DNA from 3 places in the Plantactinospora sp. B5E13 genome. Region 2 is predicted to be linked to each of the others. Evidence: riboswitches for the same ligand, from Rfam matches in the RefSeq annotation. Region 2 holds a riboswitch; each other region holds the start of a gene.
The links. A riboswitch is a leader RNA that binds a small molecule or an ion and turns the genes downstream of it on or off. The one in region 2 is predicted to bind cyclic di-AMP.

Region 1 (9,920 bases), on a different contig from region 2:
CCGCCGCCGGCAGTGCGAAGCCGAGACCACCGCTGGCCATCTTGAAGTACGAGCCGGGTCGGGTGATGGGCAGCTGCCGGTGTAGGGCGCTGAGGTTGGACGGCGTCTCCGGGACCAGCACGCCGTCGGCCGGCCACTCGGCGGCGAGGGTGGCGAACAGGGCCTCCGGGGCGAGCGGCCGGCCGGGTTCGACGGTCGGCGGGGCGGATTTCGGGGTGGGTAGCGGCCGGTCCGTCGCCGGCAGTCGGGCGATCAGTCCGGCGCAGGCGAGTGCCACGTCACCGACGAGGCTGTCCCCGACCGGCGCCCGGGCGGCCTCGTCCGGATCGTCGGTGACGTGCAGCAGCCGGGTGCCGGGCGGGAGGTAGCCGTACTCGCCGGGGACGTACGGGTAGTAGCGGAAGACCGCCGCGCCGACCACCAGCACACAGTCGTGTCCGACCAGCTTCTCGGCGAGCGGGCCGATCGCCGGCGGCAGCAGTCCCTGGAACTGCGGGTGGTCCTGCGGAAAGCCGACCCGGTCGGCGAACGGCGGCTGCCAGACCGGCGCCCGCATCTGTTCGGCGAGCGCGACCGCCTCGGCCCAGCCGCCGGCCCGGTCGATGCCGGGGCCGATCACCAGCATCGGGTTCCGGGACTGCGCCAACACCTCGGCGAACCGGTCGAGCATCGCCGGATCGGGTGCCACCCGGGTGCTCACCCGGCGGGCCACCGGGACACCGTCGGCGGGCTCGTCCCAGTCGTCGAGCGGCAGGGAGAGGTAGACCGGCCCGGCCGGCGGTTGTACGGCGGTGGCGTGTGCCCGCATGAACGCCTCCGGTACGTCCTGCGCGCGCAGCGGCTCGTGACTCCATTTCACGTACGGTTCCGGTAATTGTGTCGGCCGCACATTCGTCAGCATCGGCTCGAACAGATTCATCGTACGGGTCTGTTGTCCGGCGGTGACGATCATCGGTGTCCGGTTGTGCCAGGCGGTGACGAGGCTCCCCATTCCGTTTCCGGTGCCGGGCGCGGTGTGCAGGTTGACGTGGACGGGCCGTCCGCTCGCCTGCGCGTAGCCGTCCGCCATCGCCACCGCCGACGCCTCCTGCAGGGCCAGTACGTAGCGGAAGTCGGCGGGGAAGTTCTTCAGGAACGGTTCCTCCGTCGATCCGGGGTTGCCGAAGACCGTTGTCAGGCCGAGGGACCGGAGCAGGTCGTACGTCGCTTCGTGCACCGTTGTCATCGACCTGTGCCTCCTGGGGTCCCTGTGCCACCGACCGACCTGGCGCACCGACCTGCGGGCGTCTGGGCACCCGCTAACCGGGCTATTTCCGTCATACCGTACCCGTACATGATCATGCTGCTTTATCCCGCCGACCGCCCGGCCCTCCGCTGAGGCGGTCCCGGCCCGGCCAAATCGCGGTCCTGGTCACTGTTTTGCCAGCTGGGAGGGCTTGGCAATGGCGGAGAGCGGCCAGTAGTGTCGGCCCGTCTGGTCCGGCCGTCAAGTCGCCATCGGGTGACACCGGAGCAGACCCGCCGAGTCGTTCAGAACGAGCCGGGGACCCACAGTTATCTGGGGTGAATCCGCGAGCCATGGCCCGCGGTAGGGCGGCCTTCCCGCCCGAATCCGTCAGCTAACCCGGTAGGCGGCGCAGGAAGGAGTACGTGTTCGTGCCGCACCACCCGGGCCGTGGCCCGTCCCCCCAGTTTCCGTACCGCACCGCGTCCGGACCCCGGGTCCGCGCCTCCGACCCGCTTCAGCCGGCCGGGGCGGTAGTTCCGGCGCCGAGCCTCGACGGTTCCTGATCCGGTAGCGCCCCGACGCGGGCGGCTGCGCGGAACATCGGCCCGGCCCTGCCGGCCCGAACAGGAACCGAGCCGGTCCCTCCGGTGCCGGTCGGCCATTTCCTCCGCGTCCGCGCCGGCCCATGCCGTGTCGAATCAATGGATGAATGATTTCCGCGCCGTCCGCGCGGCATAGCGTCGCATTCTCGACAGCGGACGGAAACGTCGTACCGCCATTCATTTCCGAATGGGTGACGATGCGCATTTCCCCCTGGAGGATAATTGTGAAGCACGCCATAAACCAGCGACTCCGAACCGCCGTGTCCGGTCGACGGAACCGGTTCGCGCTCGCCACGGCGGCGGTCCTCGCCGCCGCCGCGACCAGCGGTGTCGTCCTCGCGTCCCAGGACGCGCCGGCCCCGACCGGAGCCGCCACCGTCGCCGTCGCGGAACTCGGCTCCGTCCCGGCCGGTGGTCAGGCCGGCGCGGCGGTCCAGCCGATCACCCCGGCCACCACGGACCAGGCGACTCCGGCCGGCGGCGACACGGCGAGCCCGAGCACGTCGGCGACCGGTGGTGCGAGCCCGACCGGCGAGGCGAAGAAGGCGGTCAAGGCGGAGCCACCCGCGGCGCCGGCGGCGAAGACGCTGGACTACAACTTCCAGGCCCAGACGACCTACTACTACTGCGGCCCGGCCGCCACCCGGATCGCCCTGACCGCCCGCGACCTGTCGCCGAGCCAGGACACCGTGGCGAGCCGGCTGGGCACCACGACCAGCGGCACGAACTCGGCCGAGGACACCACCCGGGTCCTGAACAGCGTCATCGGGACCGACTTCTACCGGACCACGGCGATCTCCGGCCAGTCCGCGACGCCCGCCCAGATGGACCAGCTGCAGGCCGACGTCGTGCACGCGGTCAGCAACGGGTACGCGGTGGTGGCGAACATCGCCGGGTCGGCCGTCGACACGGCCGGCATGGGGCACAGCTACCCAGGCGGGCACTACCTGACCGTGGTCGGCTACCGCGACAACGGTCGTACCGTCAAGATCGCTGACCCGGCGATCCCCGGCTCGGACAGCACCTACTGGATGACCACCATCAACCTGGCGAACTGGATCGCCACCCGGGGTTACTCCGCCTGAGCCCCCGGACCGCCGATATCCCGCCCGCCGGCGTGGCATCCCTCCCCGCCGCCGGCGACACCCCGCCCGGTGAACATCCACCGGGCGGGGTGTCGGCTTTCCGGGGCCGCCGGCCGGGTTGGTACCCGGCGTCCGCCGGCCCGGCTGGTCGGTGGTCCGGCCGGTTGGCGGTCCGGCCGGTCGGGTGGTCACATCATGGTGGTCAGGCCTGCGTCGGGCCGAACCGAAACTCGCCGTACTCGGCGACCGGGGTGAAACCGAGACGTCGGTAGAGGGCGATCGCGGCGGTGTTGTCCGCCCGGACGTTCAGGGTCACCCAGCGGACCGTGTCGAGCAGCCGCCGGCAGAGCGCGGCCACCGCCGAGGTGGCCAGGCCCTGTCCCCGGGCCGCCGGATGGGTGGTCACGTTGCCCAGCGCGCTGACCTTGTACACCGGTGACCAGACGTGCACCCCGGCCACCGCCAGCAGCTCGCCGTCGCGCCGGATGCCGACGTACTGGCCGGTCTGGACCATCCGCTCGTCGAACCAGTTGCCCGGGTACGCGGCCCGGTAGAGCGCCGTCATCTCCGGCAGGTCGGCGGTGGTCAGCAGTTCGCCGGCCGGGGCGACCCGGTCCAGCCGGCCGGGGTCGGTGAGCGCCATCTTCAGGTGTGGCCCGTACGCCCGCGTCGTGAAGTGCTCCGCCAGCACCGCCTCCCCGCCCGGCGACAGGTGGGCGTAGAAGGTACGGGGCAGGAGCGGGACCACCGCGGTCAACAGTTCGGCCAGATCCTCGGGGGAGTGGTCCAACGCCAGCAGGGTGGGCTCGCCACCGCCGTGGTAGAGCAGCGCCACCTGCTCGCCGTACCGGTACCAGGTGGTGTACGGCCAGTAGAAGTCGTCGAGGTCGCCGAGTTCGTACGCGTGCAGGTGGGGATCGCGGCCCAGCAGCGCGGCGAGTTCGTCCCGGTCGTGGCTGGCTCGGATGGTCGTCACGGGCCAGATCATGGCACGGGCGCCGCCGGTCCCCGACGACGCCCGTGTCCGCTTCCCGCCGGCACTACGACCGGTTCATGAACTTCTCGTACTCGGCGACGACCTCGTCGGTCGGGCCGTCCGCCCGGATCAGCCCGGACTCCAACCAGATCGACCGCTCGCAGGTGTCCCGGATCGAGGCGATGGCGTGGCTCACCAGGAAGACCGTGCCGGCCTCGGCCCGCAGCTCCCGGACCCGCTGCTCGCTGCGACGCCGGAACCGGGCGTCACCGGTGGCGAGCGCCTCGTCGATCAGGAGTACGTCGTGCTTCTTCGCCGCCGCGATGGAGAACCGCAGCCGGGCCGCCATGCCGGAGGAGTACGTCCGCATCGGCAGCGAGCTGAAGTCACCCCGGTCGTTGATCCCGGAGAACTTGATGATCTCGGGAGCGTACTGGCGGACCTGCGCCGGGGACATCCCCATCGCCAGACAGCCGAGCGCGACGTTGCGTTCCCCGGAGAGGTCGTTCATCAGCGCCGCGTTCACGCCGAGCAGCGACGGCTGCCCCTGGGCGTAGATTGCGCCCTGGTTGGTCGGCAGCAGCCCGGCGATCGCCCGCAGCAGGGTCGACTTGCCGGAGCCGTTGCTGCCGAGCAGGCCGATCGCCTCACCCCGGTACGCGGTGAAGCTGACCCCCTTGACCGCGTGCACCTCGCGGACCGTCGGCGCCTTGGCGCCGATCAGCATCCGCCGCAGTGCGGCGACCGGGCTGTTGGTACCGGCGGTGGCGCCCTTGTGTACCCGGTAGACGATGTGCACGTCGTCGACGATCACGGTGGGGATCCGGGACCCGTCGACGGCGGTGGTCGCCGAGGCACTGGTGCCGGCGGTGCTCAGCTCAGCCACGTCCGTACTCCTTCTCACCGCGCCAGAAGTAGACGAACCCGAGGATGCCGGCCAGCACCGCCCAGCCCAGGCCGAGCAGCCAGGACTGGGTCGCCGAGGTGGTCACCGGGGACGACTCCATCATCGCGTGCCGCATCAGCTCGATGTAGACCAGCAGGGGGTTCAGGTGCACCAGTTGGGCCGCCCAGCCCGGCAGGTGGGCCTCGAAGTTCTGCACGCTGTAGAGCACGCCGGAGGCGTACATCCAGGTTCGCATCACGAACGGAACGACCTGCTTCAGATCGGTCGCCTTCGAGCCGAGCCGGGCCAGCGCCATCGCGAGCCCGGCGTTGAAGATCGCCTGGAGCAGGATTGCCGGGATGATCAGCAGCCACTCGAGGGTGAGCGGCTCGCCGTCGATCAGCACAATGCCGGCCAGCACCACGATCGACGCGAGCAGGTGCTGGAACTGGGTCAGGGTGACCGCGATCGGCAAACTGGCCCGGGGGAAGTGCAGGGCCCGGATCAGCCCCAGGTTGCCGCTGATCGCCTGGACCCCGCCGCTGACCACCGACTGGGTGAAGGTGAAGACGAAGAGCCCGGTGCAGAGATAGGCGATGAAGTTCTCGATGTCCCCGCTGGTACCGAGGATGACACCGAAGATCAGGTAGTAGACCGCGGCATTGGTCAGCGGGGTCAGCACCTGCCACAGTCGGCCGAGCCGGGCGTTGCTGAACGAGGCTGCCAGCTTGGCGTTGGCGTAGGCCGAGATGAAGTGCCGGTAGGACCAGAGCTGCCGGATGTAAACGCCGAGGGTGGGTCTCGCGCCGGCCGGGGCGAGACCGTACCGGGCGGCGAGTTGGGCGCCGGTCAGTCCTGAATCGGGGTCGGCTACCGCCGTGGTGGCCATAGCAAGGCGCTCCGATCTGTTCGGGCTTGAAGATGCGCGCGACCCGACAACCGCGTGGCCGGGGGGAGCCGTGGCACGTCGGTCGGTCATCGCTCCGTGGCAACGTAGTCCATCGTACGTCGGGACGCAACCGTACCGTCGCCGCGCTATATTGGCCCACGTGACGACCGACAACCGGCGTGCTCCAGCGGGAGCGGCGGTGCTCCGAGGGGAGATCACCGACGCCATCCGCCGTGCCGTGATGCAGGAACTCGCCGCGGTCGGCTACGGAAGGCTGTCGATAGAGGCCGTCGCGCGTCGGGCCGGGGTCGGCAAGACCGCGATCTATCGACGGTGGAACTCGAAGCTGGAGATGGTGCTGGAGATCGTCTCGCGCGTTGCGGGGCAGAGCCTACCCTTACCGGACACCGGCACCCTAAGCGGAGACCTCGAAATCCTGCTGCGGATCGTGGCCCGCGCCCTCAGGCACCCGCTGGCCTCGCAGATCATTCCCGATCTGCTCGCCGAGGCGGCCCGCAACCCGCAGATCGCGGCGACTCTGCAGGAGTCGCTGCGGGTGAACCAGCGCGACGTCGGCGCCCTGCTGATCGGTCGCGCGGTCGACCGGGGCGAGCTACCGCCCGGCATCGACCCGGACACCGCGATCGACCTGATCGTCGGCCCGCTCTACTGGCGGCTCGCGGTCGCCCGCACCCCGCTCCCGGACGGTCACCTGCCGTGGATGGCCACCAGCATCGCGACCGCGCTCGCCGTCCCGGCACCCGGCACCGTCCCGGCCGTGCCGGTCGACGAGATCGTCGACGTCGCCCTGCCGCGCTGACCCGGCCGCCCGGCCGCCCGACTCTCGTCCCGCCGCATTGCCCCGGAGGCACCGCCGTGCCATCGGGTCGGCGCCGTCCCGCTGTCCTCGCCGCCACCGGCCCGGTCACCTGAACGTCCGGCGGTGGTCACCTTCCCAGCACCGCTTGTTCGGCCAAGACGCACCCACTGTCAACCTGCCCGGGCTAGCGTCGCATCCCCAACGCGACCCCTCAGCAACGGAGGAATGCCCATGGCCGGGCCGAACGCAGACCTGATTCCGCCTGCCAAACCAGTCATCGGAGACGCGGAGATCGAGGCTGCCGTACGGGTGCTCCGCAGTGGCCGGGTGGTGCAGGGCCCGGAGGTGGCGGCGTTCGAGGAGGAGTTCTCCGAGCTGGTGGCCGGTCGGCACTGCGTCGCGGTCAACTCGGGCACCTCCGCTCTGCAGCTGACCCTGATGGCGTTGGGGATCGGCCCCGGTGACGAGGTCGTGGTGCCGGCGTTCACCTTCGCGGCGACCGCCAACGCGGTCCGGCTGGTCGGTGCCGAACCGGTCTTCGCCGACATCGAACCCCACAGCTTCAACCTCGACCCGGACGCGGTCAGCGCGGCCATCACCGCCCGTACCGTGGCGATCATGCCGGTGCACCTCTACGGTCACCCGGCAGCGATGGACCGGCTGATGCCGATCGCGCAGCGGCACGGCCTCGCCGTCGTTGAGGACGCCTGCCAGGCACACGGTGCCGCGCTGGGCGGTCAGCCCGTCGGCGCCTTCGGGAACGCCGGCACCTTCAGCTTCTACCCCACGAAGAACATGCACGCCCTGGAAGGCGGCATGATCAGCACCGCCGACCCGGCGTTCGCCCGTACCCTGCGGCTGCTGCGCAACCAGGGCATGGAACAGCGGTACGCCAACGAGATCGTCGGGGCGAACATGCGGATGACCGACGTGGCGGCGGCGATCGGCCGGGTACAGCTGCGCCAGTTGCCGGAGTGGACCGAGCAGCGGCGGGCGAACGCGAAGTTCCTCGACGCCCGGCTCGCCGGTGTGGTCACCCCGCCGGTGGCGGACGCGGCCCGGCACGTCTACCACCAGTACACCGTCCGGGTCCCCGGGGACCGGGACGCGGTCCAGCAGGAACTGCTCGCCCGGGGGGTGGGCAGCGCGGTCTACTACCCCACCCCGATCCACCGGCTGAAGCCGTACCTGGGCGAGGACGGCCAGCCGGGCCCGTGGGAGCTGCCGGAGACCGAGCGGGCCGCCCGCGAGGTGCTGTCGCTGCCGATCCACCCGTCGCTGACCCCGGCCGAGCTGGAGCGCATCGTCGAGGCCGTGAACGCGGTGGCGGTGACCCGGTGAGCGCGGCGGCCCCACGGCTGCGTGCCGGGCTGATCGGCCTGGGTGCGATGGGCCGCAACCACGCCCGAATCCTGTCCAATCTGGACGGTGTGGAACTGGTCGGCGTGGTCGACCCGGCCGGCGACACGACCGGCACCCTGCGGGCACCGGTCCTGCGTACGGTGGCGGAGCTGATCGCACTGAAGCCCGACTACGCGGTGGTCGCCTGCCCGACCGCGCTGCACGAACAGGTCGGTCTGGAGTTGGCCGCGGCGGGGGTCTGCGCGCTGATCGAGAAGCCGCTCGCCCCGTCGGACGAGGCGGCGACCCGGCTGGTGGAGGCGTTCGAGTCGGCCGGACTGGTTGCCGGGGTCGGGCACATCGAGCGGTACAACCCGGCGCTGCAGAGCCTGCGGACCCGACTGGAGGCGGGCGAACTCGGCGACGTCTACCAGGTGGTGACCCGGCGGCAGGGGCCGTACCCGCACCGGATCGCCGACGTCGGTGTGGTGATGGACCTCGCCACCCACGACATCGACCTGACCGCCTGGGTCACCGGACAGGAGTACGTCGCCGTCTCGGCCCGGACCGTGTCCCGCAGCGGACGGGCGCACGAGGACATGGTGGCGGCGGTCGGTCAGCTCGCCGACGGCACGATGGTCAACCACCTGGTCAACTGGCTGAGCCCGCTGAAGGAGCGGTCCACGGTGATCACCGGCGCGCGGGGATGTTTTGTCGCCGACACGCTCACCGCCGACCTCACCTTCTACGCCAACGGGGCGATCGACACCGAGTGGGAGGCGCTGCGGGCGTTCCGGGGTGTCGCCGAGGGCGACATGGTCCGGTACGCCATCCCCAAGCGTGAACCGCTGCTCGTCGAGCACGAGCGGTTCCGGGACGCGGTCGAGGGCAAGGAGAGCGATATCGTGACCCTGCGCCAGGGCCTGCGTACCGTCCGGGTCGCCGCCTCGACGCTGCGGTCCGCCCGCGACGGCAGCACCGTCACGCTCTAGGACCCGCCCGGACCGGTCACGCGTCCCGGGGAGAGCCGGGGTGACCGGCGCCCGCCCCGGAGTCGGCGACCGGTCCGGTCCGACGGGCCCGGAGCGGTTCGTCCGTGCTCCTCGCCCCGGGGTAGCCGGCACACCCACGACACGAGGGAATGGCTGGGAAGAATGACCTCCGACCACAGCGCCCGGGCCACCGGACGTGGGCGGGTCGTCATGCTCGTCGACAACGGCGTGCACGGCGACTCGCGGGTGCAGAAGACGGCCCGGTCGGCGGCCGAGGCGGGCTGGGACGTCGTCCTGCTCGGAGTCCTCGGCGGCCAGTCCGAAACCGACCAGTGGCAGATCGGCGAGGCACGGGTGAAACTGCTGCCGGTGGGCCGCGGCCTGGGGCGGCATCCGACCGTGTTCCAGCGGTCGCTGCGCCGCCCGCTGGCGTATCCGCCCGGCTTTCACGCGGCCTACCGGATCCAGAAGGTCCGGGCGTGGCAGGCCGCCATGCACGAGCGGCGGACGGCGTGGGAGGTCGCCCGGGCGACCGGCGGCGGGCGGTTGCCGGCGATGTTCGGTGGCACCCTCCAACTGCCGGCCCGGCTCACCGCCAAGGCGCTCGCCCGCTGGGTGCGGTTCCGGGCCGGGGAGCTGCACCGGCTGCAACGCAACCAGCAGGATCCGAACACCCTGCTGACCCGGCTCTCCGTCGCCTTCTGGCGCAAGCTGCTCGGCAGCCGCAGTTGGCGCCGGCTGGACCGTGGGCTCTGGGACTACGAGCTGGCGTTCCGCAACGTCATCGACGAGCTGAAGCCGGATCTGATCCACGCCCACGACTTCCGGATGATCGGGGTGGGGGCCCGGGCGGTGCTGCGGGCCCGGGCCCAGGGGCGGCCGACCCGCCTGGTCTGGGACGCCCACGAGTTCGTCGCCGGCGTCAGCGGGCGGGAGGACAACGTACGTTGGCTGCCCGCCCAGGTCGCGCACGTCGAGGAGTACATCCGGCACGCCGACGCGGTGGTGACCGTCTCCGACACCCTCGCCGAGCTGCTCCAGCAGACCCACCGGCTGCCGGCGCGGCCGTACGTGGTGCTGAACGCGCCGGTGGTCGGTCCA
Region 2 (9,920 bases):
GGCCGGTGCCGGGTCGGCCCGACGTCGGCGTACCCGGGTCGTGGTCTCCGCGATCGTCGGCGCGGGCGGGGTGCTGACGGTGCTGGCCGGGCTGCCGCTGGGCTTCCCCGGCCTGCCGCTGGTCCTCGGCGGCGGCATGGTCGCCCTGCTCGGCACGGTGCTGGCGGCGCCGCTGCTGGTCACCCGGGCGGTCCGGCTGGTCGGCTGGCTGCCGGCCCGGCTCTTCGGCCCGGTGGCACGGCTGGCCGTCGCCAACGCCCGCCGTAACCCTCGCCGGACGGCGGCGACCAGCAGCGCGCTGATGATCGGCGTGGCGCTGATGGCGATGTTCGGCGTCCTGCTGGCCACCGCGCGGCAGCAGGCCGGCCGGGAGCTGACCGAGAACTTCCCGGTGGAGTTCGTGCTGGACACGGTCCGGTTGGACGGCGACCCGACGGCGGTACGCGGCCCGTTGCCGGCCGGGCTGGCGCAGCGGCTCCGGGCCGATCCGGCGTTCGCCACGGTGGCCGAGCTACGGCAGGCGCCGGCGCCGCTGGACGCCCGGATCCGGGTCTGGGCGGTGCCGCCGGGGCAGTTGGTGGGACCGATCCGGCCGGAGGTGACCGCCGGCGACCTGGACCGGCTCGGCCCCGGTACGGTGGCGCTCAGCCGCCAACTGGCGACCGAGCGGCGTCTCGGCCTGGGTGACCGGATCGGGCTGGGCCTGGGACCGGCGGACCCGCTGACCGTGGTCGCGCTCTACGACGACGCCCCGACCGACGGCGCCGCCCTGCTCGACTGGGCGACGTACACCGCCGGCCTCGGGGTGGCGGCACCGGACCGGCTGCTCGTCGACCTCGCCCCCGGGGTGTCGACGGCGACCGGCCGGCAGACCCTGGACACGCTGCTGCACGATCATCCGGCGGTCCGGGTCCGGGCGCTCGCCGAGCAGGCCGACGCGCTCGCCACCACCCTCGACGAACTGCTCGGGATCTTCGCCGCCCTGCTCGGCATGTCGGTGTTGATCGCGGTGCTCGGCATCGGCAACACCCTCGCGCTGTCGGTCTTCGAGCGTCGACACGAGTCGGCCCTGCTCCGGGCGCTCGGCCTGGCCCGCCGGCAGCTGACCGCCCTGCTGCTGGTCGAGGCGTCGCTGATCACCGCGGTCGGCGCGCTGGCCGGGCTCGTCCTCGGGGTCGCCCTCGGCTGGGCGGCGGCGCTCGGGCTGATCAACGCGTACGGGCACGGCCGGCCGGTCGTCCCGGTCGGTCAGCTCGCCCTCTGCGTCGCCCTCGCCGGCGCGGCGGCGATCCTGGCCAGCCTGCCGTCCGCCCGGCACGCCACCCGGCGGTGAGGGTGGTCCCCTTCTGACACCCGCCGGCCTCGCCGCCGCCGGGCACCGGTCGAGCCGGCGTCCACGGCCTGGCCGGCCAGCCAGACATATCGCAATGTCAGCATATGTCAGATCATGCCGGGCACAGCGGGGAAGGTGTGGACGTGGGAGCAGGACATGACCACGGCGGTGCGCTGACCCGCGCGGCGCAGCGGCACCGGGGGCGGCTGTGGGCCGCCTTCGCACTGCTCGCCGTGCTGATGGCGATCGAGGCGGCGACCGCGCTGCTGACCGGGTCGCTCGCGCTGCTCTCCGACGCCGGACACATGTTCACCGACGTACTCGGGATCGGGATGGCACTGGCCGCGATCACCGCGGCCGGCCGGGCGGCGGCCGACCCGCAACGGACCTTCGGGCTCTACCGCCTGGAGGTGCTGGCCGCGCTCGCCAACGCGGTCCTGCTCGCCGGCGTCGCGCTCTACGTCCTGGTCGAGGCGGTACGCCGGTTCGGCGACCCGCCCGAGGTCGCGGCCGGTCCGATGCTGGCGGTGGCGGTACTCGGCCTGCTGGCCAACCTCGCCGCGTTCGGCCTGTTGCGGGCCGGGGCGCGGGAGAGCATCAACCTGCGGGGCGCGTACCTGGAGGTGCTTGCCGACCTGCTCAACTCGGCGGGCGTGATCGTCGCCGCAGTGCTGATCATCACCACCGGCTGGCGGTGGGCCGACCCGATCGTGGCGCTGGCGGTCGGGCTCTTCATCCTGCCCCGCACCTGGCGACTCGGCCGTACGGCGGTCCGCATCCTGGTCCAGGCCGCTCCCGAACACCTCGACGTCGCGGCGGTGCGGGCCCGGCTGGCGGCCGTGCCCGGGGTCTGCGACGTCCACGATCTGCACGTGTGGACGCTCACCTCGGGGATGGAGGTCGCCTCCGCCCACCTGACCCTGGACGCGGGGGCGGAGGTCGCCAGCGTGCTCGCCGCCGCCCACTCGGCGCTGGACGAGGACTTTCACATCTCACACGCCACGCTGCAGGTGGAGCCCCGCACCGCGCCCGGCGCCTGCGGGCCCACCGACTGGTGAACGCTGCTGGCCCGGCGCCCGGTGGTGCGGCCCTCCGGGTACCACGCCATGGCGCGCGACACGCCTACCGGGAGTAGTTAGCGGGACCTTAAATCTGGTCCGACAATCGGCCGAGTATGTCCGATTAGTTCACCCAGAAACCGCACAATCGGGGCGACCACTTCGGCAACGGCATGTGTCACCCGACAGCAACTGCCGGTAGGCTCAGCCCCGGCCTCCGCCGGAGGAGTACCCACCGGACCGTGGAGACCGCCGCCTAATCGCCATGCGCGAGCCGGGGAACCAGGTACCAGGGGTGCATCCGCGCCAGCGGTAGGGATCTTCCGTCCCGAACCCGTCAGCTAACCCGGTCGGCGACTGACGGAAGGACACTGTCATGCCGTTCCTGGCATCCGCCAGCAGCACCACCCGCCCGGCCAACCGGGCGGTTCCGGGATCCGGCCGCCGATCGGCCGCCCGACTGGCCGTCGTCATGACCGCGCTGGTCGCCCTGGGCGCACTCGTCGTGACGCTCGGCGGCTCCCCCGCCACCGCGGCCCCCGCCCCACTCGGTTACGCACCCGGTGACATCGACGAGGGGGGCAGCGACGACCTCCGCGACCAGCTCGAGAAGGCAAGCAAGGGGTACGTCGACGCCAAGGCCAAACTGGACCGCTCGGTCAAGCGGCAGAAGGAGCTGAACGAGCAGCTCGGCAGACTGCGGACCGAGGTGACGGCCCGCAGCCAGCAGGTCGCCGAGATGGCCGGCATGGCGTACCGGACAGGCCGACTCGGCCAGGTGTCCGCCCTGCTCAGCAGCGGTTCCCCGGCCAGCCTGCTGGACCGGGCCGCCGCACTGGACAAGGTGGCCGCCAACGAGAACCGCGCCCTGCGCGACCTGCGGGCGACCCTCGACGCCGAGGTCGAGGCCAAGGCCGAACTCGACCGGGAGGTGCGCGAGCAGCGCAAACAGGTCGAGGTGATGGAGACCCGCAAGAAGCAGGCCGAGCGGGCGCTCGCCGCGGCGAACAGCGGCGGGCCCGGTTCGGGGGTCAGCGGTGGCAACTCCGCCTCGGCGCGGCCGGCGCCCCGCAACTCCGACGGCTCCTGGCCGCCGGAGTCGTGCAGCGTCGACGACCCGACGCCGGCCGACGGGTGCATCACACCACGCACCCTGCACGCGCTCAACCAGGCCAAAGCGGCCGGCTTCACCCGGTACGTCTCCTGCTACCGCAGTGGTGGCAGCGGCGAGCATCCGAAGGGCCGGGCGTGCGACTTCGCCGCCCAGAAGAACGGATTCGGCGGCGTCGCCACCGGGGGCGACCGGACGTACGGCAACAACCTGGCGGCGTACTTCGTCCGCAACGCCGACCGGCTCGGGGTGCTGTACGTGATCTGGTTCAAACAGATCTGGCTGCCGAGCAGTGGTTGGCGGGCCTACAACGGGGGTGGTGACCCGTCGAGTGACCACACCAACCACGTACACCTGTCCATGAACTGACGACCGCACGTCCACGAAACCACCCGCCGGCACCGCCCGCCACCCCTGGGCAGTGCCGGCGGGTCGTTTTCGCGGGCGCCAGAGCGCAGGCGCCGGAATACGACGAGGTTGCCCGGTCGGTCAGCAGCCGATCCGGGCCGAGCCGAGCGCCACGTCGTCGAACCAGAGCGTGTCGGCACCCTCGCCGTAGCTCTCCCAACCGAGCCGCAGATCGGTCAGGTTCGGCCGCCAGTTGGCCCGGTTGTGCCACTGCCCGTCGATGTCGTGGGTGGGCGTGCCGTCCGCGGTCAGGCCGGTCACCGCCGTACCGTCGACCCAGGTCTGCAGCCGGCCCTGGGTGCCGTCGACCAGGAACTCGACGCAGGTCCACCGGTTGACCGGCAGCGGCAGGCTGAGCGCTACGCCGTTCGGACTCTGCTCGGGCAGCGTGGCGTCGTCGGAGGCGCGGTTCCACTGCAGGGCGCCGTTCTGGCCGCCCATCCGCAGGTCACGGTTGCCGTCGTTGGCGTCGCGCATGGCCAGGAACGTCACGTGCTGGGTCGGCAGTGCGGTGGTGTGCCGGACCCAGAACCGGGCGTACCGGACTTGTCCGGCGCCGCTCAGGTCCCGGTTGGACCGGACGAAGACGTGGTTGCAGTAGCCGGCGGTACCGCTGATCCGTACCGACCGGCCGCCCTGGTGCGCGGTCGTGCCGTCGATCGAGGCGGTGCCGCCGCCCTGACAGTCGGGATAGTTCAGGCTCCAGTCGCCCGACGGTGTCGTACCCGTCTGGTTCTCGAAACCGTCACAGAGCACGGCGGCGCCGCAGCCGGTCGTCGGCGGCGGGGTGGTCGGTGGTGGTGTCGTCGGCGGCGGGGTGGTCGGCGGCGGGGTGGTCGGTGGTGGCGTGGTCGGTGGTGGAGTCACGGTCGGTGGGGGCGTGGGTGTGCCTGTCGGCGGCGTGGTCGGCTCGGCGCCGTTGCACGGTACGCCGTTCAGGGCGAACCCGGTCGGCGCCGCGGAGCTCGCCGAGTACGTGCCCTGCACGCCGAACTCGGTCGAGCCGCCGGCCGGAAGCGATCCGTTCCAGGCCGCGTTCCGGGCGGTCACGCTCGCCCCGCTCTGGGTGACCTGCGCGTTCCAGCTGTTGGTGATCCGCTGGTCGCCACCGTAGGTCCAGGTCACGGTCCAGCCGTTGACCGCGGTGTCCCCGGCGGTGACCCGGACGGCGGCGGTGAAGCCACCGGTCCACTGGTTGACCTGGTAGTCGACCAGGCAGCCGGCGGCGGCCCGGGCGGTGGAGCCGGGGAGCACGCTGGCCACCGCGACGGTGCCGAGCGCGAGCGCGGTCACCACCGCCCCGGCCACGGACGCACGACGATGCGGTACGGAGATCCTCATGGGGATTCCTCTCAGGGGCTGCCGGACGCGCACGACAGCGCGCCGGCGATGCTGCTGCTACGACGACGGTCGACACACCTCGTCGGGTGCGGCCGTCCGACGCCTCCCGCGATCGGCTCCCCGCGATCGGCCGGGTTCCGGCGGCTCCGGCGGGCGGTCCCGGTCAGCCCGTACCTGGTCGCCCGCCGACGCTGCCCGGGTGCCGGGCCCGGCTCAGCTTAGAGACGGATATCTATATATGCAACCGGGGTGTACCCGACCGGGACGACCCCCGACCCCAGGACACCTCAGCGCCGGGCCGGAAGCGGCGGGACAATGCCCGGCATGACCGTGACCCGTTCGCTCCTGCTCTTCCTGCTCGCCGCCGTCGCCGAGATCGGCGGGGCCTGGCTGGTCTGGCAGGGCGTACGCGAGCAGCGTGGTCTGCTCTTCGCCGCCGCCGGGGTGCTCGCCCTGGCCGGGTACGGCTTCGTCGCCGCCTTCCAGCCCGATCCGCACTTCGGCCGGGTGCTCGCCGCGTACGGGGGCGTCTTCGTGGCCGGCTCACTCGGCTGGGCGGTCCTGCTGGACGGGTTCCGACCGGATCGCTACGACCTCGTCGGCGCGGCCGTCTGCCTGGTCGGCGTCGCGATCATCATGTACGCCCCGCGCGGCTGACCCCGTCCGCGCCGCTTCTCGGCAACCAGGCAGGGGCGGAACCCCTACGACCGCAGGGCGGCGGACGGACGCCGTCACGCCTGCAGGGCGGCAGGCAGGCGCTCGGCGAGGGCCAGGTGCGCGGCCCGGGCCTGGCGAAACGCGTACCCGAAGAGCGGGGTGGGCGCGGTGAGGGTGATCTCGACGTCGATCCGCACCTGGCCGTCGGGTTCCCGGCTCAACCGGGTGTGGTTGTGCACCGTGGCGGTGGCGGACCCGGACGATCAGCGGGTGCAGCACCGCCTGACGCTCCACGTCGGCGAGCAGGTCCCGGGCGTGGGCCAGCTCGCAGCGGGCCCGGGCGGTGTACCGGAACGAGCCTGTCCGCGCCACCGCTCGCCTCCCGACGTATCGATCGTGGGACCCGTCGATCCTGCCAGGCCGCGCGGCGGCGGGGCAATCCGTGTCGACGATGTCCGGGGATCACCAGAGGCACCAGATGGATTAAAACTGTCGAAGAGGGTATCTAACGGGCATGAACGGACACGTCATGGTCTTCGCGCCGGCGCCGCAGCTCACGGTCACCATCGACCAACCGGCGGACGAGACCGAGATCCACCTCCACCCCGGCGGTCAGGGCGTCTGGCAGGCCCGCATGATCAAGTGCCTCGGCACTCCCGTGGTGCTCTGCGCCGGCCTCGGCGGCGAGATCGGCCAGGTGCTCGAACCGCTGCTGGCGAGCGAGGGCGTCGATCTTCGGGTGATCCACCGGGAGTCCAGCAGCGGCGGGTACGTGCACGACCGACGCAACGGCAGCCGGGACGAGATCGCCTCCGTACCCGGGCACCCACTCAGCCGGCACGAGCTGGACGAGCTCTACAACCTGGCGCTCGGCGAAGGGCTGGGCAGTCCGGTCAGCGTACTCAGCGGCCCCGGCCACCCCGCCCTGGTGGCCCCCGACATCTACCGCCGGCTCGCCGCCGACCTGGGACGCAACGGCAGCCGGGTGGTCGCCGACCTCTCCGGTCCGCACCTGGCCGCCGTGCTGGACAGCGGCCTGCACCTGCTGAAGGTCAGCCACGAGGAACTGCTCCGGGACGGCTGGGCGGCCGACGACAGCGAGGACGAGCTCGTCCGGATGCTGCGGGCGCTGCACGCCAACGGTGCCGAGTCGGTGGTGGTCAGCCGGGCCGAGAAACCTGCCCTGGTACTGATCGACGGCGAGGTCTACGAGATCGCCATGCCCCGGCTCGAGGTCGCCGACGCCCGCGGTGCGGGCGACTCGATGACCGCCGGGGTCGCCGCGGTACTGGCCCAGGGCGGCGACCTGGAACTGGCCGTCCGGACCGGCGCCGCGGCCGGTGCCCTGAACGTCACCCGACACGGTCTCGGCACCGGGCGGCCGGACGCGATCGCCGGCCTCGTCGACCGGGTACGACTGGCGCCGGTGGGCACCGATCGGCACGACCGGCTGACCCCGGACGAGCTGGCCCACCGGACGACGACGTCATGACACTCCGGGTTCTGATCACGAACGACGACGGCATCGCCGCCCCGGGACTGCACTGGCTGGCCCGTACGGCGGCGGCCCGGGGCCACGACGTGGTGATCGCCGCACCCCGGGAGGAGGCCAGCGGCGCCAGTGCGGCGATGAGCGCCGTGGAGCGGGACGGCCGGGTGCTGGTCGAGGAGCACCACCTCGAGGACCTGCCGGGCATCGAGGCGTACGCGGTCGCCGGCTCGCCCGGTCTGATCACCCTGATCGCCATCCACGGCGCCTTCGGGCCGGCACCGGCGGTGGTGCTCTCCGGGGTCAACCGGGGCGCCAACGCCGGCCGGGCGGTGCTCCACTCGGGCACGGTCGGCGCGGCGTTCACCGCGGCGGCGAACGGCTGCCACGGCATGGCGGTGTCGCTCGACGTACTGGCCGCGCACGAGGCGACCGCGGGCAGCGGCGGTGCGGCGATGGCGGTCACCCATCCGGACCGGGACGAGCGGCGGCACTGGGCGACCGCGGCCCGGGTGGCACTGGACCTGCTGCCCCGGTTGACCTCCGGGCCGCGACACAGCGTGCTGAACGTCAACAGTCCGGACCTGCCCTACGAACGGCTACGCGGGGTCCGCCGGGGCTCCCTGGCCGGCTTCGGGCAGGTGCAGATGACCGTCGCGGAGGCGGGTCGGGGCTTCGTCCGTACCGCGTTGGAGGAGTCCGGCCAGCGGGTGGAGCCGGGTACCGACGTGGCCTGGCTGGCCGAGGGTTACGCCTCGGTGACGGCGATCCGGGCGATCACCGAGACGTCCGATGTGGACCTTTCCGACCTGGCCGTGCCGAGCTGACCAGCGGCCCGGCAACGGCGCCGACCATCGTGGTGGTCACCACGGCACGCGTCACCGTCCGACAGGGCCGCCGGTACGGGTGGTGGGGTGAGCCGGTCCGGCACAGGTTCGGGCCGGACCGGGATGAGGGATGGGAGTGTCCGGAACGCGGCCGGGATCGCGTCCCGGGTCGCGGTCAGACGCCGGGAACCTTGACCTCCTCGGCCGACGCCGAGCCCGCGAAGTAGGGCTCCGGCGCGCCGAACAGGCCGAGAAGCCCGGTGACCCAGAGTTGCCGGTGGACGAACCGACTCGGCTCGGTGACCACAAGCTTGACGCCGCTGACCTCCGCGGTCTGGAAGCCGGCGACCATGGCGCTGATGCCGACGGAGTCGATGAAGCTGACCAGTCGCATGTTGAGCTCGATCCTGGACGGCTGCCCCTTGGTCAGGACCTCGGCGATCGCCTCCCGGACCTCGTACGCCGTATCGACGTCGATTTCTCCACGAGGGGCGATCTCCACAACTCCAGCGGGCAGGACCGACTTGACGATCGACAGGCTCACGCGAGCACCTCCACTCGCCCATGTCCGGGCGCCTAATCAGTACGCGGGCCGCGACCGAGAGTATTCCTCTTACGGCCCCGATCGCCACCCTTCCGGCCGGGCAATCTATTCAACGAGCCGACAAACCTACCCGGTAACGGGGCAAACCGCGCCAAATTTTCCGGCGGTCGAGCCGATTCACACCAGTGCGCACGATCCTCAGCGTAGCCCTCCGCACAGCCGTACGACGTCACCAGCCCGCTGTGTCGGGGACCCGACCCGGATCCCACCAGCTCCGCCAGCCTGCCGGCTCGTCAGCCGCGGCGCCGCCCCCGCCAGCCGCAGCCCGCGCGTTCGTGAGCCGTAGCACCGCCCCGCCAGCCCGCCGGCCGCGGTGCCGAACCCTGCGGGCGCGTCCCGCACCACCTACCATGAGGATTCGATCCCGACCGCCCCGCGCCGCAGACCCGGCTCGCCGAGACGGGCGGGCGCGGACCCGGGCGGTCCCGGCTCGGAGAGGACCGGAATGCTGAGGAAGTTGCTTGGACTGGCCGGCGTCGGCGCCCTGCTGGCCCTGGTGCTGGCCTGCGGGTTCGGCGGTGCGGGTGATGACGACGACGATGGCGACGACGATTTCGCCCGGCCCGCTGCGGTCGTCCTGATCCACTGACCTGCCGCTGCGCTCCACTGACCTGCCGCCGGCGCAATCCCTGGCCGCACCGGCCGCCGGCCGGGGCCGGGGCCGGTTGGGCGGTACCCGACCGGGGCCGGTTGGGCGGTACCGGCGTCGAGAGCGGCTCGATTCAGGCAGACTCCGGGACATGATTCCGGGTTTGCCACGAAAGCGACCGGGGCACCTCCGAGTTAGCAACCCGCAACCGCGCCGAACAGAGCCTCTGTCCGAAGTGGCCGTTTCCGTTCGGCAACCGAGGAGGTAGCACTGATGCTCGGAACGAATCTGCTGAAACATCAGCGTAAGCCCGAGCGGGTCACCGACCAGGCGTGGGAGTACCTGACCAGCACGGTCAACTCGGCCGGCGAGTCGGTGCGACACGCCGCCCGGGACACCGCCCGTTCGGCGCGCCGGTCCGGTGCGCAGTTCACCGAACAGGCCGGGGACCGGGTCGGTGCGGTCGCCGACGAGGCGATGCACCGGGCCAGTCGGGCCTACGA
Region 3 (9,920 bases), on a different contig from region 2:
CTGCTCCGCCGATACGTCCCGGCGACCCGACACTTCGCCCGCAGCGACCATCAGCCGTTCTGGGCGGTCGGCGTACCGGCGGTCCAGCTCACCGACACCGCCGACTTCCGGAACCCGCACTACCACCGGCCAAGCGACACCCCGGAGACCCTCGACTACCGGCGGATGGCCGACATCGTGGCCGCCACCGCCGTGGCGACATCACCGCTCGCCCGCCCCTGAGGTGGTCCCTCGGCATCGCCGGGCAGTGTGGACCGCGTCCCGGCTCAGAGCGCGGCGTTCAGCAGGTCCCGGGTCTGCTCGTCGAAGGCGACCAGGCGGATCCGCTCCACCTTCGACGGGGTGGACCGCAGCGTCGACACCGCGATCCGGGCCGCCTGGTCGGGCGGAAAGCCGTAGACGCCGGTGGCGATGGCCGGGAAGGCGAGACTGCGGGCCCCGATCCGGTCGGCGACCGCGAGGCAGCGGCGGTAGCACGAGGCGAGCACCTCGGCCTCGCCGTGGTCGCCACCCTCCCAGACCGGTCCGACGGTGTGGATGACGTGCCGGACCGGCGGGTCGAGGTCGAAGGCCGGGGTCGCCACCGCCTCGCCGGGCGGACAGGGGCCGACCGCTCCCCCGGCCTCGGCGAGTCGCGGGCCGGCGGCCCGGTGGATGGCGCCGTCGACCCCGCCGCCACCCAGCAGCGACTCGTTGGCGGCGGTCACGATCGCGTCGACCCGCTCCCGGGTGATGTCACCGGAAACCACCTCGATCGTCGTCATCGGCTGATGATGCCAGCCGTGGGCCCGCCGGGCACGCCGGTCGGCCCGGCCACCGCCGCCGGCTTCGCCCCGTCCGCCGACCGCCCGCCCGCGTCGCCGCTCGCCGCCGGGTCGGCCGGGCTCCACTCGCACGACGTACCGCCGTGGCAGAGCTTCTCCCCGGTCGGCGGTTCGATCTGCAGGGTGGCGTGGTCGATGCCGAACTCGTCGTGCAGCCGACGCCGGGCCGCCACCAGGACGTCCGTCACGTCGGCCCGCGCGTCGACGTTGAGGTGCGCGGAGGCGACGTCCATGCCGGAGGTGAGCGTCCAGACGTGCAGGTCGTGCACCGCGGTCACCCCGTCGAGTCCGGCCAGGGCGGTCCGGACCCGGGCGACGTCGACGTGCGGCGGCGCCGCCTGCACCAGTACCCGGCCGGCGGCCACCGCCAGCCGCCAGGTCCGGGGCAGGATGAGCAGGCCGACCGCGACGGCGACCAGTGGGTCGGCGTACCGCCAGCCGGTCGTGGCGATGATCAGGGCGGCGACGATGACGCCGACCGAGCCGAACAGGTCCCCGAGCACCTCCAGGTACGCCCCGCGCAGGTTGAGGCTCTCCTTGGCGCCGCTGCGCAGCAGCAGGAAGGCGACCACGTTCACGGCTAGGCCGCCGAGCGCGACCACCAGCATCGGGCCGGCCGCAACCTCGGGTGGGTCACCGATCCGGCGGACCGACTCGACCAGGACGTAGAGCGCGACACCGGAGAGGAGCACCGCGTTCGCCAGTGCGGCGAGCACCTCCAGCCGGTAGAGGCCGAAGGTGCGTTGGGGGTCCTTCGACGCGCGGCCGGCGGCGGTGATCGCCGCCAGCGCCATCCCGATGCCGAGTACGTCGGTGAACATGTGCCCGGCGTCGGAGAGCAGGGCGAGCGAACCGGTCAGCCCGGCGGCGACCGCCTGGACCAGCATGTAGAGGGCCAGCAGCCCGACGGCCAGCCAGAGCGGTCGGCGGTGCCGGTGTCCGGCCCAGGTCAGCGGGTTCCCGTGGTCGTGCCCCGCGCCCATCCTCCACCTCCGGCGTACGTCCGTTCCTGCCGCCGTCAAAGTATGCGGACATCGCTATGTATGCAAGTTGGAAGTGGGTGTCAGAATGCCGACCGCCCCGCCACCCGGGAATCGGGTGGCGGGGCGGTCGGTACTGCTCGGCTCTCGCGTGACGCCGCTTACAACATCGACACGTGCACGTGGTCCGTATGGTCACTGGCACCGCTGTAGGACGTCCAGCCGGTGGCCGGAGCCCAGATCTCCCTGTACCAGATCACGTACAGGATGCCGAGCCGGTCGGCGTTACGGACCAGGAAGGCGGCCAGGTTGTTGCCGTACTTCATCTGGTCGTTGTTCGCGGCCGGGGCGAACCCGCTGTTGAGCAGCGACCAGTCGCAGGCCCGCCCCTTGGGGTGCTCGTACGGCCCACCGGGGCGGTAACAACCGACGAACCGGTTGAAGCCGGCCCGCTTGACCTCCTTGTACATGTGCAGCGTACGAGCGGTGATGCAACCACCCGTGGTCGGATCATCCTGGTTGCAGGACAACGGCGGGAAGCCGTCGTCCATCCCCGGACCAGGCCGAGCAACCGGCGACTCCGCGTCGACCAGGCCCTTGTTCGGCCGACTCCGGCCACCGACCAGGGCGAGCGCCTTCTGCGCCTCGGTCCGTTGCTTGTCGATGACCTTGCGGGCATCCTTCTGCTTCTCAACCTCGGCGTCGACCGCTTCCTTGGCCGTGTTGACCTGCTCGCGTGCCTCGTTCAACCGGCGCAGCTTCTGGTTGTTGAGCAGGTTCAACTCGTTCAGGGCGGCGGCCCGGTCCAGGAAGGACTCCGACGACGAGCTGTTCAGCATCATCGACACGGCACTGAGCTTGCCCGCCCGGTAGGACTCCGCCGCGATCTCGCTCGCCTCCGGCGCGAGCGCGTCCAGTTCCGCCTGCGCCTCCTCGAGCTTCTTGGTGAGTTCCTTCTGCCGCTTCTGGGACTTCTTGAGCGCGGCGTTGGCCTCGGCGTACCGCTTCCCCGTCGTGGCGAGTACGTCACCGAGCAGCGGTGTCTCGACCTCCCCGTCCGGGCCCGGCTTGGGTGCCGCCGACGCCACAGACGGAGCCACGATCAGCGATGCCGCGGTGAGCAGTGCCAGGGCAAGCGCCAACCTTCGGCGTAGGGGTGCCCTCACATGTATCCCTTCCGTCGGCCGCCGACCGGGTTAGCTGACGGGTTCGGGATGGAAGATGTCCCTACCGCTGTCGCGGATTCACCCCGGGTACCTGGGTCCCCGGCTCGCCAGGTGGCGATTAGGCGGCGATCAGCGCCGGCACCATTTGGTCCCCGGCGGTGATATGAACGGCAGACAGCATACCCGGTTTCGCTTCCGTAATGGCAAGACCCGAATGCCCCGAAAAGCGTTGCGACACAACAACTATCAGTAATCACCGACGTGAGGAGTATCGACAGAGATCGTTCATCCGCGCTTTATTCACCATCCGCTGTCGGTTATTCACCAACCGCTCCGTGGCAGCGTAGGGGCGATAGGAAACCCTTCCGTCCTGACCGGTGGCCCGCCGCCCGGCCGGTCGTACCGTCCACCGGCCCAGGTCCGACCACCTACACGTTCCGTCACCGGTGACAGCGGGACAGCACCCGCCCGGCCGACACGGTCGGTGACCGGCGCTTTCCCGTACCCGCGACACGGTAGGCCCGCGCCCCGGCGGTTCAGCGCCCCCGGCGCACGGCGAGCCGCCGGGCCAGCACCGTCGCCCCGGCGGCGACAAGCCCGGTGGCCAGCAGTTCCCGGTGCCGGGACAACCAGAGTTGTGCACTCTGGACCCGGGACCGGTCGTCGAACGAACCGTGCGCCCCCGGGTCCGGCCCACCACCGTCGTCGACCGGCTGCCAGAGGTTGACCCGCCGATCCGGGTCGACCGGCTCGTCGGTCTGCTGCGACCGGTAGCCCGACCGGGCCAGATAGCGGTCCAGCAGGCCGGGCACCAGCCGGTTGCCGAGGATGGTGCCGACGGTGGAGGCGCCGACCCAGTACTCCCGCCGACCCGGCCGGTCGGCCGCGTACACCACGGCGCGGGCGGCCACCTCCGGTTGGTAGATCGGCGGCACCGGTTGGGGGCGGTTAGGCAACCGGGACAGCACCCAGTCGAACTGCGGCGTGTTCACCGCCGGAAGGTGCACCATGGTGACCCGCACGCCGGCCCGGTCGTGCAACAACTCGCAGCGCAGCGCCGAGGTGAACCCGGCGATGGCGTGCTTCGCACCACAGTACGCGGACTGCAGGGGCACCGACCGGTACGCCAGTGCCGAGCCCACCTGCACGATGGTTCCGGACCGACGCGGCAGCATCCGGTCCAGGGCCGCCCGGGTCCCGTGCACGTAGCCGAGGTAGGTCACCTCGGTGACCCGCCGGAACTCGTCCGGCCCGATCTCGGTGAACGGCGCGAAGACCGAGGTGAACGCGGCATTCACCCACAGGTCGATCGGGCCCAGTTCGGCGCTGGCCCGGTCCGCGGCCGCCTCGACCTGGTGGTGGTCCGACATGTCGGTCTCGATCGGCAGCGGCACACCCCCGGCGGTCCGGACGTCGTCGGCGGCAGCCCGCAGGCCGGCGGCACCCCGGGCCAGCAGCGCGATCCGCATTCCCCGGCGGGCCAGTAGCCGCGCCGTGGCCCGACCCACCCCCGCGCTCGCCCCGCTGATCACCGCCACCCGTGGTCTCGGTCGGCCCCGCATCAGGCGCTCCTCCGGTCCTTGTCGGTCGCCCGGTCCGTCGGTCCCTCGGGCCGCGCGCCGCCGCCCGGGGCCGCCGGCTACCCGGTCGGCGGCCCGGCAAACCTCGACCCCGCACCGGGTCCACCCCGGGCGCCCGTCCGGGATACGGACGGGCGCCGAGTCGGCGTACCACCCGTCCGGGTGAGGATGAACCGGGACAGACCGGGTATCCGCGCCCGGCGAAGCGGTGGCAGGTGGAGGAACAGGTGCGGGCACGCGCGGTACCGGTGACAACGCTCGGTGCCGCGCTGGCCGCGCAGGCCGTTCCCGCGCTGACCGCCCTGCCCGGCGTACGGCTGCGGTTCTTTCCCCGACTGAGCGGCCGGGGCGCGCCCAACCACGTGGCGCTGACCTTCGACGACGGGCCGGACCCGGCGTCCACTCCGTACTTCCTGGAGACGCTGGCCGCGTACCGGACCAGGGCGACCTTCTTCCTGCTCGGCTCGATGCTGGCCCGGGCGCCGGAACTCGGCCTCGACCTCACCGCCGCCGGTCACGAGGTGGCGGTGCACGGTTGGTCCCATCAGAACCTGCTGCTGCGGAGTCCGCACGCCACCTACCGCGACCTGGCCCGGGCCCGTGAACTGATCCTGGCGGTGACCGGTCGCTCACCCCGGTACTACCGCCCTCCGTACGGGGTGTTCAGCACCGCCGCGCTGATGGCCGCCCGCCGGCTGGACCTGACCCCGGTGCTCTGGACCTGCTGGGGCCGGGACTGGACCCGCTCGGCGACTCGTACCTCGGTCCTGCGCACCCTGCGGACCGGGCTCTCCGGTGGCGGCACCGTGCTGCTGCACGACTCCGACTGCACCTCGGCGCCGGGATCCTGGCGAGCCACCCTCGCCGCCCTCCCCCACCTGCTCGACGAGTGCCTGCGACGGGGTTGGCGGGTCGGCCCCCTCGCCGAACACCGCTGACGCGGTGCGCAGGAGCCCTTTGTTATCGCTCCTTGTCGAGGAAGGAACCCTTCCTGACCTCTGACGCCTGCGCCGGCTCGGTCACCGCCGGGACCGGTTCCGACTCGACCGCAGCCAGGGCGGAGGCGGCTTCGGCGGTGGCCGACGCGGCGACCGCTTCGACAATCGTCGCGGGCGTGCCGGTCCGTACGGCGTCGCGGGGTATACCGGGCGGCGCCAGCGGGCGCCGGGCCCGGGCGACCACCCCGAGGTGGGCCCGTCGGACAACCCGCAACGCCGAGAAGAGCCCGTACGCTCCCCGGCCGATGAGCCGGTGTTTGAGCCCGAGCAGGCCGCCCGGTGGCCGGTACCCGGTGGCCGGAAGATGCCGGCGGTACCGGATGACGATGTTGGCGAAGAACTCGCGCCGTCGGTGTGGCGGAACCCGTCGGGGGTGGCCGAGCACCTGCAGCAGGTGCCAGATCATCCGCTGGAAGATCAGCTGACGCAGTTCCGCCGACACCCCGACTGCCGGGGTGGTCGTCCCGCCCGTCGGCCCGGCCGCCTCGGCAACGGAGACCGGACCGGGGGCCGGACCGGCACCGGAGTGGTCGAGGCCGGCCAGCACCCGGTCCCAGTGCGCGAAGACCTCGAAGTGCCGGTCGCTGACCGTCGAGGTGATCGCTCCACCGGGCCGCTGCCGGTACGCGTAACAGCAGCGGTCCAGCAGGCTGATCCGCGGCGCGGCCAGCATCAGCGGAAAACTGAACGACACGTCCTCGTACCAGCCGGGGCCGAAGGTCAGTCCGAGGTCGGTGAGGAAGCGTCGACGGATCACCTTGTTGCAGGTGATGTGGAGCACCGAGAGCAGGCCGGGCACCTCGTCGAGCCGGAAGACCTCCGGTACCGGCCGGTCTCCGTTGATCCGCGCCAGCGGGCAGCTCCGGCGGCCGCCGTCGGGGAAGTACCGGGTGTACGCGGTGACCAGGAGATCCGGCCGGGTACGGCTGAGCCGCCCGGCGACGGCGGTCAGGGCGCCGTCGGGCAGCCAGTCGTCACTGTCCACGAACCACACGTACTCGCCGGTGGCCCGGGCCAGCCCGGCGTTGCGGGCCGCGCCGAGTCCCCGGTTGACCGGAAAGGTCAGCACCACGACCCGGGGGTCGCGGGCGGCGTACCCGGCCAGGATCTCCGCACAGCCGTCGGTCGAGGCGTCGTCCACCGCGACCAGTTCGAGGTCGGGAAAGGGCGGGTCGAGGATGGAGTCCAGGCACTCCGCCAGGTAGTCCTTCACCTGGTGGACCGGCACGATCACGCTGAGCAGGGTCACCGTCGACAACCTCCGGCGGAGGACTGACACCCTCCGAAGGAGGACGGAGACCGAATCGTAGCGTCGCGTGATCAGGCGACAGGCGGACAGTAACTATCGAGTGACCGAATTGTGATTTGTCGCCTGGATCATCACCCGTTCGGGTGACGGCGGCGACGCTGGCGGATGTGGATGCGGCCTGGAACGCCGGCTCACCGCCCGGCGACCCAGTTCCACAGGTCCACCACCCAGCCGGTCTGCCCCAGGTACGCCACCCCCACCGCGACCAGGAAGACCCCGGTCACCAGGTGCGCGCCCCGGGCCGAACGCCGGATCCGACCAAGCTGACGCTCCAGCACGACCCGGCCGATCAGCCGGGCGAGCGCGAAGAGCCCGGCCGCGATGAAGAGGGTGAGGACGAAGGTGACCACCGGGCTGGTCAGGTCACCCCGCCCCGAGATGGCCCAGATCCCCCAGCAGACGAAGGCGAAGAGACCGCCGATCAGACTCCAGTGCGCACCGAGGCGCAGCTGCCGCCAGTGGTAGCCCGGCGGCAGCTGCGGCCGGTCGTCCTCGAGCTGCGGCCATCCGGTGCCGGTCGGCTCGTGCGGCCCGACCGGTTCCGGCGCGGTACGCGGCTGCGGCACCCCGACCGCCGCCACCCCACGGCGGAAGCCCGGCGCCTCCGGCGCCATCTCGACGGTCGGTTCCGCGTGCCGGAAACCCGGCCCCTCCGGCGGCATCTCGACGGTCCGCTCCGCCCACGGCTGCGTCTGGTCTGACATCTGGTCCTCCCCATCGGTCGGCGATCGGTCCGGGCCACCGATGATCGCCCGGGCACCGACCCGTCCCCGCTTCCGAGGGTAGCCACGCGGTAAACCGGTCGCCGAGGCAGCATCCGCTCGGCTAGACATGGACGATGTCGTACCCGGAGTTACCGATCGAGCCCGCGACGCCCGCCGACTTCGCCGCCATCCACGGCCTGCTGAACACCCTGTTCCACAACCTGCCTCCGGACGAGACGCTGACCGGGGCCGAGCATGGCGTCTTCGAACCCGACCGGTCACTGGTGGTCCGGGCCGGATCGGCGGTGGTGGCGCACGCCGGGGCGTACACCCGGGATCTGACCGTGCCCGGCGCGGTGCTGCCGGCGGCCCACGTCACCCTGGTCGGGGTGGCGCCGACCCATCGCCGGCAGGGCCTGCTGACCCGGCTCATGCAGCGGCAGCTGCGCCAGATCCAGGCTGCCGGGCGGGAGTCCTTCGCGGTGCTCTGGGCCAGCGAGGGCCCGATCTACCCACGGTTCGGCTACGGGCAGGCGACCCGGCAACTGCACCTGGACATCCGGACGACCGGGCTGCGACTGACCCCGCCGACGACGGCGCCATCCACAACGCCGCCGACAGCGCCGACGATCCGCCTGCACACCGGTGACCCGGTGCCGCTCTGGTCCGACCTGGCGCCGCTCTACGACCGGCTGCGCGCCGACCGGCCCGGCTGGTCCGACCGGACCGAGGCCTGGTGGCGGTACGTGCTGAGCGACTACCCCACCCGCCGGTCCGGCGGCACCGAACGACGGGTCGCGGTCGTGGAGACCGCGGCCGGCATCTCCGGGTACGCGGTCTGGCGCGGCCGCGGCCACTGGGACGAACGTGGGCCACAGGGTTCGGTGCTCGTCGAGGAACTGGTCGCGGCCGACCCCGACACCTCGTACGCGCTGTGGCGGTTCCTGCTCTCGATCGACCTGACCCGGACCGTCAGCTACCTGAACACGTCGACCGACGAGCCGCTGCAGTACCTGGTCGACGAACCGCGCCAGCTCGGCGCCCGGGTGGGCCACGGTCTCTGGGTACGGATCGTCGACGTGGCCGGGGCGCTGACCGGTCGCCGCTACGCCGCCGACGTCGACGTGGTGTTCGAGGTCACCGATCCGCTCCTGCCGGAGAACGCGGGCCGGTGGCGGTTGACCGCGGACGCCGGCGGGCCGGCGGTGTGCGTACGCACCGACGCCCCGGCGGACCTCGTCTGCGACGTACGCGATCTCGGTGCCGCCTATCTCGGTGGCCCGCCGCTGGCCGCGCTGGCCGCCGCCGGGCGGGTCCGGGAGGCCCGCAGCGGCGCCCTGGCCCGGGCCTCCACCGCGTTCGGCTGGCACCGCGCGCCGACCGGGATGGGCATCTTCTGAGCAACGCCGCACCGGCCGCTCACCGGTAGGGTCAGGGCATGACCGACTCCGAGCGTCGACGTCGGCGGCTACGGCACGATCCGCCGGAGGCGACCGGCGGTGAGGGCCGGCGTGGGTCGGAGCCGCCTCCCGGGACCGCCGGCGGCACCGAGGACCGGGACACCGAACGTGGCCTGCGCGGCCTGATCGGTTCGGGTGCCTCCCAGGTCAGCGTGACGGCCGCGATGCGGGCCCGGGACGCGGCCCGCCCCACCGAGGCGGACCTGGCCGAGGCTGCCGAACGACTGGTCCTGGTACGACGCAACTGGGTGCCCCGCGAGGACCTGCCCCGTAACCCCCGCGCAACGCCGTGAACCGGGCCGTCGACGGGTGGCCGGCCGGCCCGGATCGGCTCAGGACGCGACCGGCCCAGGACGCGGTCGGTTCAGGACACTGCCCGGCCAGGACGCGGTCGGTTCAGGACTGCCCGGCCAGGACGCGGTCGGTTCAGGGCGCGGCCGGCAGGGCCGGCAGTTCGCCGCTGCGCTCGTAGTCGGCGACCTGGGCGATCCGCCGAGCGTGCCGCTCGTTGCCGGAGAACGGCGTGGTGAGGAAGACCTCGACGATCGCGGTCGCCTCGTCCAGGGTGTGCTGCCGGGCGCCGATCGCCACCACGTTCGCGTCGTTGTGCTCCCGGGCCAACTGGGCGGTCTCCAGGTTCCAGGCGAGCGCCGCCCGTACTCCGGCGATCTTGTTGGCGGCGATCTGCTCGCCGTTGCCGGAGCCGCCGATCACCACACCGAGGCTGCCGTGGTCGGCGACCACCCGGGCCCCGGTGTGCAGGCAGAACGCCGGGTAGTCGTCGTCCGGGTCGAACACCGACGGTCCGACGTCCACCAGCTCGTAGCCCTGCTTGGCCAGATGGTTGGCGAGGTGCACCTTCAGTTCGTAGCCGGCGTGGTCGGATCCCAGATAGACGC

Region 1: linked by a shared signal. The riboswitch ahead of ABGB05_RS13480 (C39 family peptidase) and the one ahead of ABGB05_RS31685 (hypothetical protein) in region 2 are both predicted to bind cyclic di-AMP.
Region 3: linked by a shared signal. The riboswitch ahead of ABGB05_RS35095 (hypothetical protein) and the one ahead of ABGB05_RS31685 (hypothetical protein) in region 2 are both predicted to bind cyclic di-AMP.

What each region holds. Positions count from the first base shown of each region.
Region 1 is NZ_JBDPLT010000012.1:17,553-27,472, forward strand. It holds gene mdlC (benzoylformate decarboxylase) at 1-1,225, opposite strand, end outside; cyclic di-AMP (ydaO/yuaA leader) riboswitch at 1,510-1,649, shown strand; gene ABGB05_RS13480 (C39 family peptidase) at 2,055-2,915, shown strand; gene ABGB05_RS13485 (GNAT family N-acetyltransferase) at 3,118-3,891, opposite strand; gene ABGB05_RS13490 (ABC transporter ATP-binding protein) at 3,956-4,768, opposite strand; gene ABGB05_RS13495 (ABC transporter permease) at 4,770-5,666, opposite strand; gene ABGB05_RS13500 (TetR/AcrR family transcriptional regulator) at 5,827-6,486, shown strand; gene ABGB05_RS13505 (DegT/DnrJ/EryC1/StrS family aminotransferase) at 6,718-7,827, shown strand; gene ABGB05_RS13510 (Gfo/Idh/MocA family oxidoreductase) at 7,824-8,819, shown strand; gene ABGB05_RS13515 (glycosyltransferase family 4 protein) at 8,982-9,920, shown strand, end outside.
Region 2 is NZ_JBDPLT010000054.1:32,277-42,196, reverse strand. It holds gene ABGB05_RS31695 (FtsX-like permease family protein) at 1-1,333, shown strand, start outside; gene ABGB05_RS31690 (cation diffusion facilitator family transporter) at 1,477-2,391, shown strand; cyclic di-AMP (ydaO/yuaA leader) riboswitch at 2,635-2,763, shown strand; gene ABGB05_RS31685 (hypothetical protein) at 2,864-3,871, shown strand; gene ABGB05_RS31680 (cellulose-binding domain-containing protein) at 3,992-5,251, opposite strand; gene ABGB05_RS31675 (YnfA family protein) at 5,576-5,908, shown strand; gene ABGB05_RS31670 (hypothetical protein) at 5,983-6,129, opposite strand; gene ABGB05_RS31665 (PfkB family carbohydrate kinase) at 6,423-7,400, shown strand; gene ABGB05_RS31660 (5'/3'-nucleotidase SurE) at 7,397-8,224, shown strand; gene ABGB05_RS31655 (STAS domain-containing protein) at 8,400-8,768, opposite strand; gene ABGB05_RS31650 (hypothetical protein) at 9,274-9,417, shown strand; gene ABGB05_RS31645 (hypothetical protein) at 9,691-9,920, shown strand, end outside.
Region 3 is NZ_JBDPLT010000073.1:6,707-16,626, reverse strand. It holds gene ABGB05_RS35110 (M20/M25/M40 family metallo-hydrolase) at 1-222, shown strand, start outside; gene ABGB05_RS35105 (O-acetyl-ADP-ribose deacetylase) at 267-764, opposite strand; partial or broken gene ABGB05_RS35100 (cation diffusion facilitator family transporter) at 932-1,807, opposite strand; gene ABGB05_RS35095 (hypothetical protein) at 1,966-2,970, opposite strand; cyclic di-AMP (ydaO/yuaA leader) riboswitch at 2,974-3,105, opposite strand; gene ABGB05_RS35090 (SDR family oxidoreductase) at 3,507-4,532, opposite strand; gene ABGB05_RS35085 (polysaccharide deacetylase family protein) at 4,778-5,488, shown strand; gene ABGB05_RS35080 (glycosyltransferase family 2 protein) at 5,511-6,797, opposite strand; gene ABGB05_RS35075 (hypothetical protein) at 6,989-7,561, opposite strand; gene ABGB05_RS35070 (GNAT family N-acetyltransferase) at 7,696-8,961, shown strand; gene ABGB05_RS35065 (hypothetical protein) at 9,000-9,314, shown strand; gene ABGB05_RS35060 (ribose-5-phosphate isomerase) at 9,448-9,920, opposite strand, start outside.